Regions from separate parts of the Arthrobacter sp. E1SS-5 genome, predicted to be linked through region 2. Evidence: riboswitches for the same ligand, from Rfam matches in the RefSeq annotation. Region 2 holds a riboswitch; each other region holds the start of a gene.

Region 1 (2,318 bases), 900 kb from region 2:
CGGAGATGCCGTTGCGGCTGATTGTCTCGGCGCTGCCGCCCTGGTACTTGCCCAGGTGGCCCCAGCCGGTGGAGTCGACGCTGTTGAAGACCACGGCGCCCAGCTGCTTCGACTTTTCGACGACGGCGGGATCTGCGTTGGGGGTGGTGGGGTACAGGATGGAGCCGGAGACCAGCTTGCCGTCACGCTCAGCGCGGGTGCCCTGGTGGTGCAGGTCAATCATGTAGTCGATCCGGTACTTGCGCATCACGTTGTTGTGCAGCGCCTGGGTCTCCGGCTGGATCTTGGCCACGTGGTCGCGGTTCAGGTCCACACCCTCGGCGTTGTAGCGGGTGAGATGCCGGTCCCCCTTGGCGAGGTAGTTGTCCAGGGAGAAGTTCACGTCCCCCATGGCGCCGTCCGCGTTGAGCATGGGCAGCACCAGGATGTTCACGCCCTTGAGGATGTCCGCCGATTTGCCGGTACCCAGGTGCTTGATGAACTCCATGGCCCCCTCGGTGGTGAGCTGTTCGTTGCCGTGCTGCTGCGTCAGGTAGAGGATGGTGGGCTTGGCCGGGTCCGAGATGTACTTGACCAGGTGGATGTCCCGGCCCTTCACGGTCTGGCCGATGACTTCCAGTTCCATGGCGGGCTGCTTGGCATCCTGGTCCTTCAGGAAGGAAACCATCTGGTCATAGGTGGCCAGTTTTGTCGTGGTGATCTGGCCGTTGCCGTCGTAGCCGGGGCCTTCGCCCACCGCGTTCGCCAGCGGAGCCGGTCCCGCCACGACGGCCAGCGCCAAGGCGCCGGAAAGGGCAAGGTTCCTGAAGGTTGCCAGGGATTTATTCACGGTGGATGACCTCTTCTTTGAGTGCGGTGGTTCTTGGGTGCAGTGGGTGCGCAGCCGCCATGTTCCCCATTTCGGCTGTGACAAAGAGCCAACCAAGCTGGACAGAATCTGTCAATACGCTGGACGAAACCTGTAAGCATGCCAAGAGGACAGCAGGGGTGAGATCAGGCCTACTGGCGCGACACAAAGCGGACCGGACTTGCCCGCGCGCAGCGGTGTCGATTTAGGTGGGAGGGAACCATCCGGAGCGGCCGAGAGACCTGGCTCGATGACGCCGCAGCAACCACGGTCCAGCAGGAGCCCTGCTGGTCGAAGGTGCTACTGCCAGGACCGATGGAAAGGAAGATTCCAGCATGTCCCTGAACACCGACCACATCCGCGTCACCCACGCCGGTTCCCTGCCCCGCACCCCGGAACTCATCGCAGCCAATGCGGCCAAGGAAGCCGACGGCATCACCCCGGAATTCCTTGATCTCCTTGAGGCCTCGGTGGCGGACATTGTCCAGCGCCAAAAAGACCTGGGCGTCGACATCGCCAACGACGGCGAGTACGGCCACACCATGTCCAGTTCCGTGGACTACGGTGCCTGGTGGAACTACTCGTTCTCCCGACTCGGCGGCCTGGAACCGACCAACGTGGACCGCTGGGCCGACTCGCAGGTGCACCGCTCCTCGCCGGGCCACATCGTCCTGACCTCCTTCCCGGACCGCCGCGACCGGCAAAAGTTCAACGAGGCCTATAACGACCCGTCCTCGGGCATCCTCTCGCACCGCAAGTCGGTCACCCAGCCCAAGATCGCCGGGCCGCTGACCTACACGGGCCAGGACCTTGTAGCGTCGGACATCAGGAACCTGAAGACCGGGCTCGCCGCCGCGGGCCTCTCCGACGGTTTCGTGGCCTCGCTCTCCCCCGGCTCCTGCGCCCGGGTGGCCAACGAGTACTACAAAACGGACGAGGAACTGGTCTACGCCTGCGCCGACGCCATGCGGGAGGAATACAAGGCGATCATCGACGCCGGCCTCACCGTGCAGCTCGATGACCCGTCCCTGGCCGAGAGCTGGGACCAAATCAACCCCGAGCCCTCCCTGGAGGACTACCTGAAGTTCATCCAGCTGCGCGTCGAGGCCACCAACTGGGCCCTCCGGGACCTCCCGCAGGAACAGATCCGGCTGCACGTCTGCTGGGGCTCCTGGCACGGCCCGCACACCACCGACATCCCGTTCGCGGACATCATCGGGTCCGTGCTGCAGGTCAACGCCGGCGCCTACTCCTTCGAGGCCGCCAACGTGCGCCACGAACACGAATGGCGGGTCTGGGAGGACACCAAACTCCCGGAAGGCAAGGTGATCATTCCGGGCGTCGTATCGCATGCCACCAATGTGGTGGAGCACCCGGACCTGGTGGCGGACCGCATTGTCCGCTTTGCCGACGTCGTGGGCAGGGAAAACGTCATTGCCTCCACTGACTGCGGCCTGGGCGGCAGGGTCCA
Region 2 (2,318 bases):
CGAGAGCTGGCTGTGCGTGGTCGACGCCGGGTGGATGACCAGGGAGCGCACGTCGCCGATGTTGGCCACATGGGAGTGCAGTTCCAGGGCGTCGACGAAGCGTTTGCCCGCCTCCGCTCCGCCGGCCAGGTTGAAGGCGACAACGGCGCCCGTGCCCTTGGGCCCGTACTTGCGGCCACGCTCGTACCAGGGACTGGACGGCAGCCCCGCGTAGGCGACCGATTCGACGTCGTCCCTTGCCTCAAGCCAGCGCGCCACTTCCGTGGCGTTGGCCACGTGGCGTTCCACCCGCAGGCTCAATGTCTCCAGGCCTTGGGAAATCAGGAAGGCATTGAAGGGCGAGACCGCCGAGCCCAGGTCGCGCAGGAGCTGGACGCGCGCCTTGAGGATGTAGGAAAGGTTGGCCCCCAACGCGCAGCCGGCTCCCAGGTCGCGTGCGTAGACCAGTCCGTTGTAGGTGGGATCCGGGGTGTTGAAGCCTGGGAACCGTTCCGGGTCCTTGCTGAAATCGAATTTGCCGGAATCGACGATCACGCCGGCAATGGCTGTGCCGTGGCCGCCCAGATATTTGGTGGCTGAGTGGATCACGATGTCCGCTCCCCACTCCAGCGGGCGGATCAGGTACGGGGTGGAGAGGGTGTTGTCCACGATGAGGGGCACGCCGGCCTGGTGGGCGACCTCTGAGATGCCCTCGATGTCCAGGACGTCCTGGCGCGGGTTGGAGACCACTTCACCAAAGAAGAGCTTCGTGTTGGGCTGGACGGCGTTGCGCCACTGGTCCAGGTTGTCGGGGTCCTCCACGAACGTAACGGAGATGCCGAACTTCTTCAGGGTGTGGGCGAACAGGTTATAGGTACCGCCGTAGAGGCTGGGGCTGGCCACGATGTGGTCGCCGGCCTCCGCGATGTTCAGGACCGCGAACGTTTCGGCGGCCTGGCCGGAACTGAGCAGCAGCGCAGCAAGGCCGCCTTCAAGGCTGGCGATCCGCTGTTCCACGGCGTCCTGCGTGGGGTTGCCGATGCGGGTGTAGATGGGCGCCAGTTCGGACAGTGCGAAGCGGTTTGCTGCGCTCTCGGCCGTAGGGAACACGAAGGACGTGGTCTGGTAGATGGGCAGGGCACGGGCTCCCGCGGCACTGTCCACTTCCTGGCCGGCGTGGATTTGGCGGGTTTCGAAGGACCAACCGTTGGACATCCAAAATCTCCTTTGACATGGGCCCGGCATGCTCACCGGCAGTGCGGGCCGCGCTTGCTTCCGGCTCTTGCCGGACAGCCAGGTCTTCACCCGGGGCACCCCACCGCGGATGGAGGGTTGCCGGCCAGCAGAGCCGGGGCTTGGCGCTGGCACTCATGACCTGCGGCAAGTCTAGGAACAGCGCCGTTGTGATGAACAGGATTGTGACGAACATGGTCTTTTAGGCGGCCTTTCCATGTCCTCTGACGGCGCGCAAATCCAGTAAGGGTACCCTTAGCTGAGAGCCGCATCACAAAGTGCCAAGATGTTGCCATGCGCATGGATCACGTCTCTTACGCCTGTGAACACGACGGCCTCGCGGCCACCACCGAACGTATTGCAACTGCCCTCGGCGTTGAGGCAGTGAAGGGCGGGGTACACCCCCGGTTCGGAACCCGGAATATGATCATCCCGCTCGCCGGTCACAAGTACCTCGAGGTTGTGGAGGTCCTGGACCACCCTGCATCGGACAAGGCACCGTTTGGGCAGGCCGTACGGGCCCGTTCCGCGGCAGGCGGCGGCTGGATGGGCTGGTGCGTCGAAGTGGACGACCTCGCCCCCTTCGAGGAACGCCTCGGCCGGTCCGCCGTCAACGGCAACCGCAAGTTCCCGGACGGGCGGGAGCTGGTCTGGAAGCAGATTGGCATCCTGGGCCTCATCGCCGATCCCCAGGTCCCGTACATGCTCAAGTGGGAGGGTGATCCCTCACTTCACCCGTCCAACGCCTACGAGAGCAGCCTCAAAATGAGCTGCCTGACCATCGCGGGCTCCGCGTCCCGTGTCACGGAGTGGCTGGGTGAGCCGGTGGAGAAGCCGCTTGAGGATGTTGCTGTCGAGTGGGTCGCCCCGCACGGAACGCCCGGCATCCTGTCGGTCACGTTCGAAACCGCCAACGGGGCTGTCACTCTCTGACGCTCCAGCCCTGTTCCCTTCGGAGATGGGTGCGCCGGGTCCATGCCCGGATAATCTTCGGCCGCCATGAGGTGGTGACAACGGCGTCACCATCCCATGGCGGCCGAATTCATTTAAGTGGTACTCGCTTTTGCTGGGCCACATATAGTTCTGCGCCACACATACTCCTTTGG
Region 3 (2,318 bases), 1.3 Mb from region 2:
CAGCGCGCGGATGCCCGCGAGCAGGCGTTCGGCATCCTCCAGCCGGGATCCGACGCCGAAGCTGGCCCGAAGCGAGCCGGACGGCAGGCCGAGGCGCTTCAGCAGGGGATGGGCGCAGAAGCGTCCATCGCGCAGGCCCACGCCGTGCTCGGCGGCGAGGTAGGCAGCCACCAGTCCTGCGTCGTAGCCCTCGACGGAGAAGTTGACCACGCCGATGGTGTCCGTTTCCGGGTTGCTGTCCTTAAAGATCTGGTGGACCGTGACCCCGTTGATGTTTTGCAGGCCCTCCACGAGGAAGGAGCGGATGGCCGATTCGTGGGCGTGCCACCGGTCCTGGTCCAGCCCCGCGAGGACCTGTGTGGCGCGGGCCAGGGTGGCGGCTCCGAGGACGTTCGGTGAGCCCCCCTCGTGGCGTGCCGGCCCGCTGGCCCAGCTGACGCCGTCGAGCCTTGCTTCCTTCACCGCGCCGCCGCCGGCAAGGTGCGGGACGCCCGCGTCCAACCAGTCAGGGCGTCCCACCAGGACGCCGGCGCCGAACGGTGCGTACAGCTTGTGGCCGGAAAACGCGAGGTAGTCGATGCCGTCGGCGCTGATGTCCACCCGGCGGTGCGGTGCGAGTTGGGCAGCATCCACCACGATCCGTGCCCCGTGCTGGTGGGCCAGCGCGGCCAGGGCCCGGATGGGAAGGATCTCGCCGGTGACGTTTGAAGCGCCGGTGACTGCCAGCAGGCTGACCCCGCCCTGCTCCAGCTCCGCGCGGACGGCGTCAACGGTGCCAGCGACCGTCTCTGCCGCCACGATGCTCCGGTGCGGTACGCCCTGCCAGGGCAGCAGGTTGGCGTGGTGTTCGATGTCCAGGTAGAGCACATCGCCGGCGGGCCGGCCATCTCTGATGGGAAGACAACCTGCCAGCAGGTTGAGCGAATCCGTGGTGTTGCGCGTGAAGATGACCGAGTCGTCCGGGCGGCCCCCAACGAAATCGCGGACAATGCTGCGCGCGTTCTCGTAAACCGAGGTGCTGATCTGGGAGGCGTACCCTGCCCCGCGGTGGACGCTGGCGTAGTAGGGCAGGATCTCGTTCAGGTAGGCGGACACCACGGAGAGCGCCGGGGCGGATGCGCCATAGTCAAGGTTCGCGTAGCGCACGTGGCCGCCGGTAATGAGCGGCGCCTGGATTTCCGCGCCGGTGACCGCCGCGAGGGGCCGTCCGGCAACGGCGTGGCGTTCAGCAGCAACGGCCGATTCGGTGGTGGCGGGCTGGGGGGAGACGGTGGCAGTTGTCACAGAGACCTCACTTGAATACAGGACTCCGGCATAGTGGAATCCGCGCTTGCCGCATCCGCTCCGGACCGGCCTGGTCGTCACCCGGGGCACCCCACCGCGAATGGAGGGTTGCCGGCCAGCAAACCGGGGTTTAGCGCTGGCACTCGTGACCTGGATAAAAGCGTAGGACATGCGGCGGCCAAGGCTGAACCTGCAGCGATTGTTAAGCCCTTTGTTACGCGCTGCCGAATAAACGACGGCGGCCACCTCCTTTGGGAGGTGCCCGCCGTCGCTTTATTCGTTTTCCCGTAGAAAAGTCAACCGTTACAGCAAATCATCCAGGTAAGGGTTCAGGCGGTGCAGCACCTCTGAGTGCAGGATGGAGTTGGTGGCCAGGGCGTTCCCGCCAAAGGGGCCGTCCTCGCCTTCCAGGGACGTGAAACGGCCGCCGGCCTCCACCACGATCGGCACCAGGGCGGCCATGTCGTAGAGGTTCAGCTCCGGTTCACAGGCAATGTCCACGGAGCCCTCGGCCACCATGCAGTACGACCAAAAATCGCCATAGGCGCGTGTCCGCCACACGTCTTCGGTGAGGCCCAGGAACTCGTCGAGGTTTCCCCGTTCCTTCCAGCCGGTGAGGCTGGAGTAGGAGAGGGAGGCATCGGCGAGGCTGGAGACGTTGGAGACGCGGAGCCGTGTGGCAGCCGCCAGGGACCTGCCCATGTACGCGCCCATCCCCTTCGCCGCCCACCAGCGCTTGCCCAGGGCCGGGGCGCTGACCACGCCCACCGCCGGCTCTCCCTCGTCAACCAGGGCGATCAGGGTAGCCCAGACCGGAACGCCGCGGACAAAGTTCTTGGTCCCGTCGATGGGGTCGATGATCCAGCGCCGCGAACCGTGGCCAGTGCTGCCGAACTCTTCGCCCAGGACCGCGTCACGGGGGCGGGAACGCGAGAGCTGCCCGCGGATCGCTTCCTCGGCGGCCTTGTCCGCATCGGTGACCGGCGTCAGGTCCGGCTTGGTCTCAACGTGGAGGTCCAGGGCCTTGAAGCGGC

Evidence for each region. Region 2 has a riboswitch for S-adenosylmethionine ahead of ACIGJD_RS06535 (bifunctional o-acetylhomoserine/o-acetylserine sulfhydrylase). Riboswitches for the same ligand answer to the same signal wherever they lie in the genome.
Region 1: another riboswitch for S-adenosylmethionine. It lies ahead of ACIGJD_RS02570 (cobalamin-independent methionine synthase II family protein); the one in region 2 lies ahead of ACIGJD_RS06535 (bifunctional o-acetylhomoserine/o-acetylserine sulfhydrylase).
Region 3: another riboswitch for S-adenosylmethionine. It lies ahead of ACIGJD_RS12650 (aminotransferase class V-fold PLP-dependent enzyme); the one in region 2 lies ahead of ACIGJD_RS06535 (bifunctional o-acetylhomoserine/o-acetylserine sulfhydrylase).

The regions. Positions count from the first base shown of each region.
Region 1 covers NZ_CP172703.1:515,488-517,805, reverse strand. Annotated here, with positions in the region: gene ACIGJD_RS02575 (M14 family zinc carboxypeptidase) at 1-829, opposite strand, end outside; SAM riboswitch class I at 1,065-1,169, shown strand; gene ACIGJD_RS02570 (cobalamin-independent methionine synthase II family protein) at 1,183-2,318, shown strand, end outside.
Region 2 covers NZ_CP172703.1:1,418,676-1,420,993, reverse strand. Annotated here, with positions in the region: gene ACIGJD_RS06535 (bifunctional o-acetylhomoserine/o-acetylserine sulfhydrylase) at 1-1,194, opposite strand, end outside; SAM riboswitch class IV at 1,240-1,355, opposite strand; gene ACIGJD_RS06530 (VOC family protein) at 1,507-2,145, shown strand.
Region 3 covers NZ_CP172703.1:2,722,866-2,725,183, reverse strand. Annotated here, with positions in the region: gene ACIGJD_RS12650 (aminotransferase class V-fold PLP-dependent enzyme) at 1-1,284, opposite strand, end outside; SAM riboswitch class IV at 1,322-1,435, opposite strand; gene hisN (histidinol-phosphatase) at 1,588-2,318, opposite strand, start outside.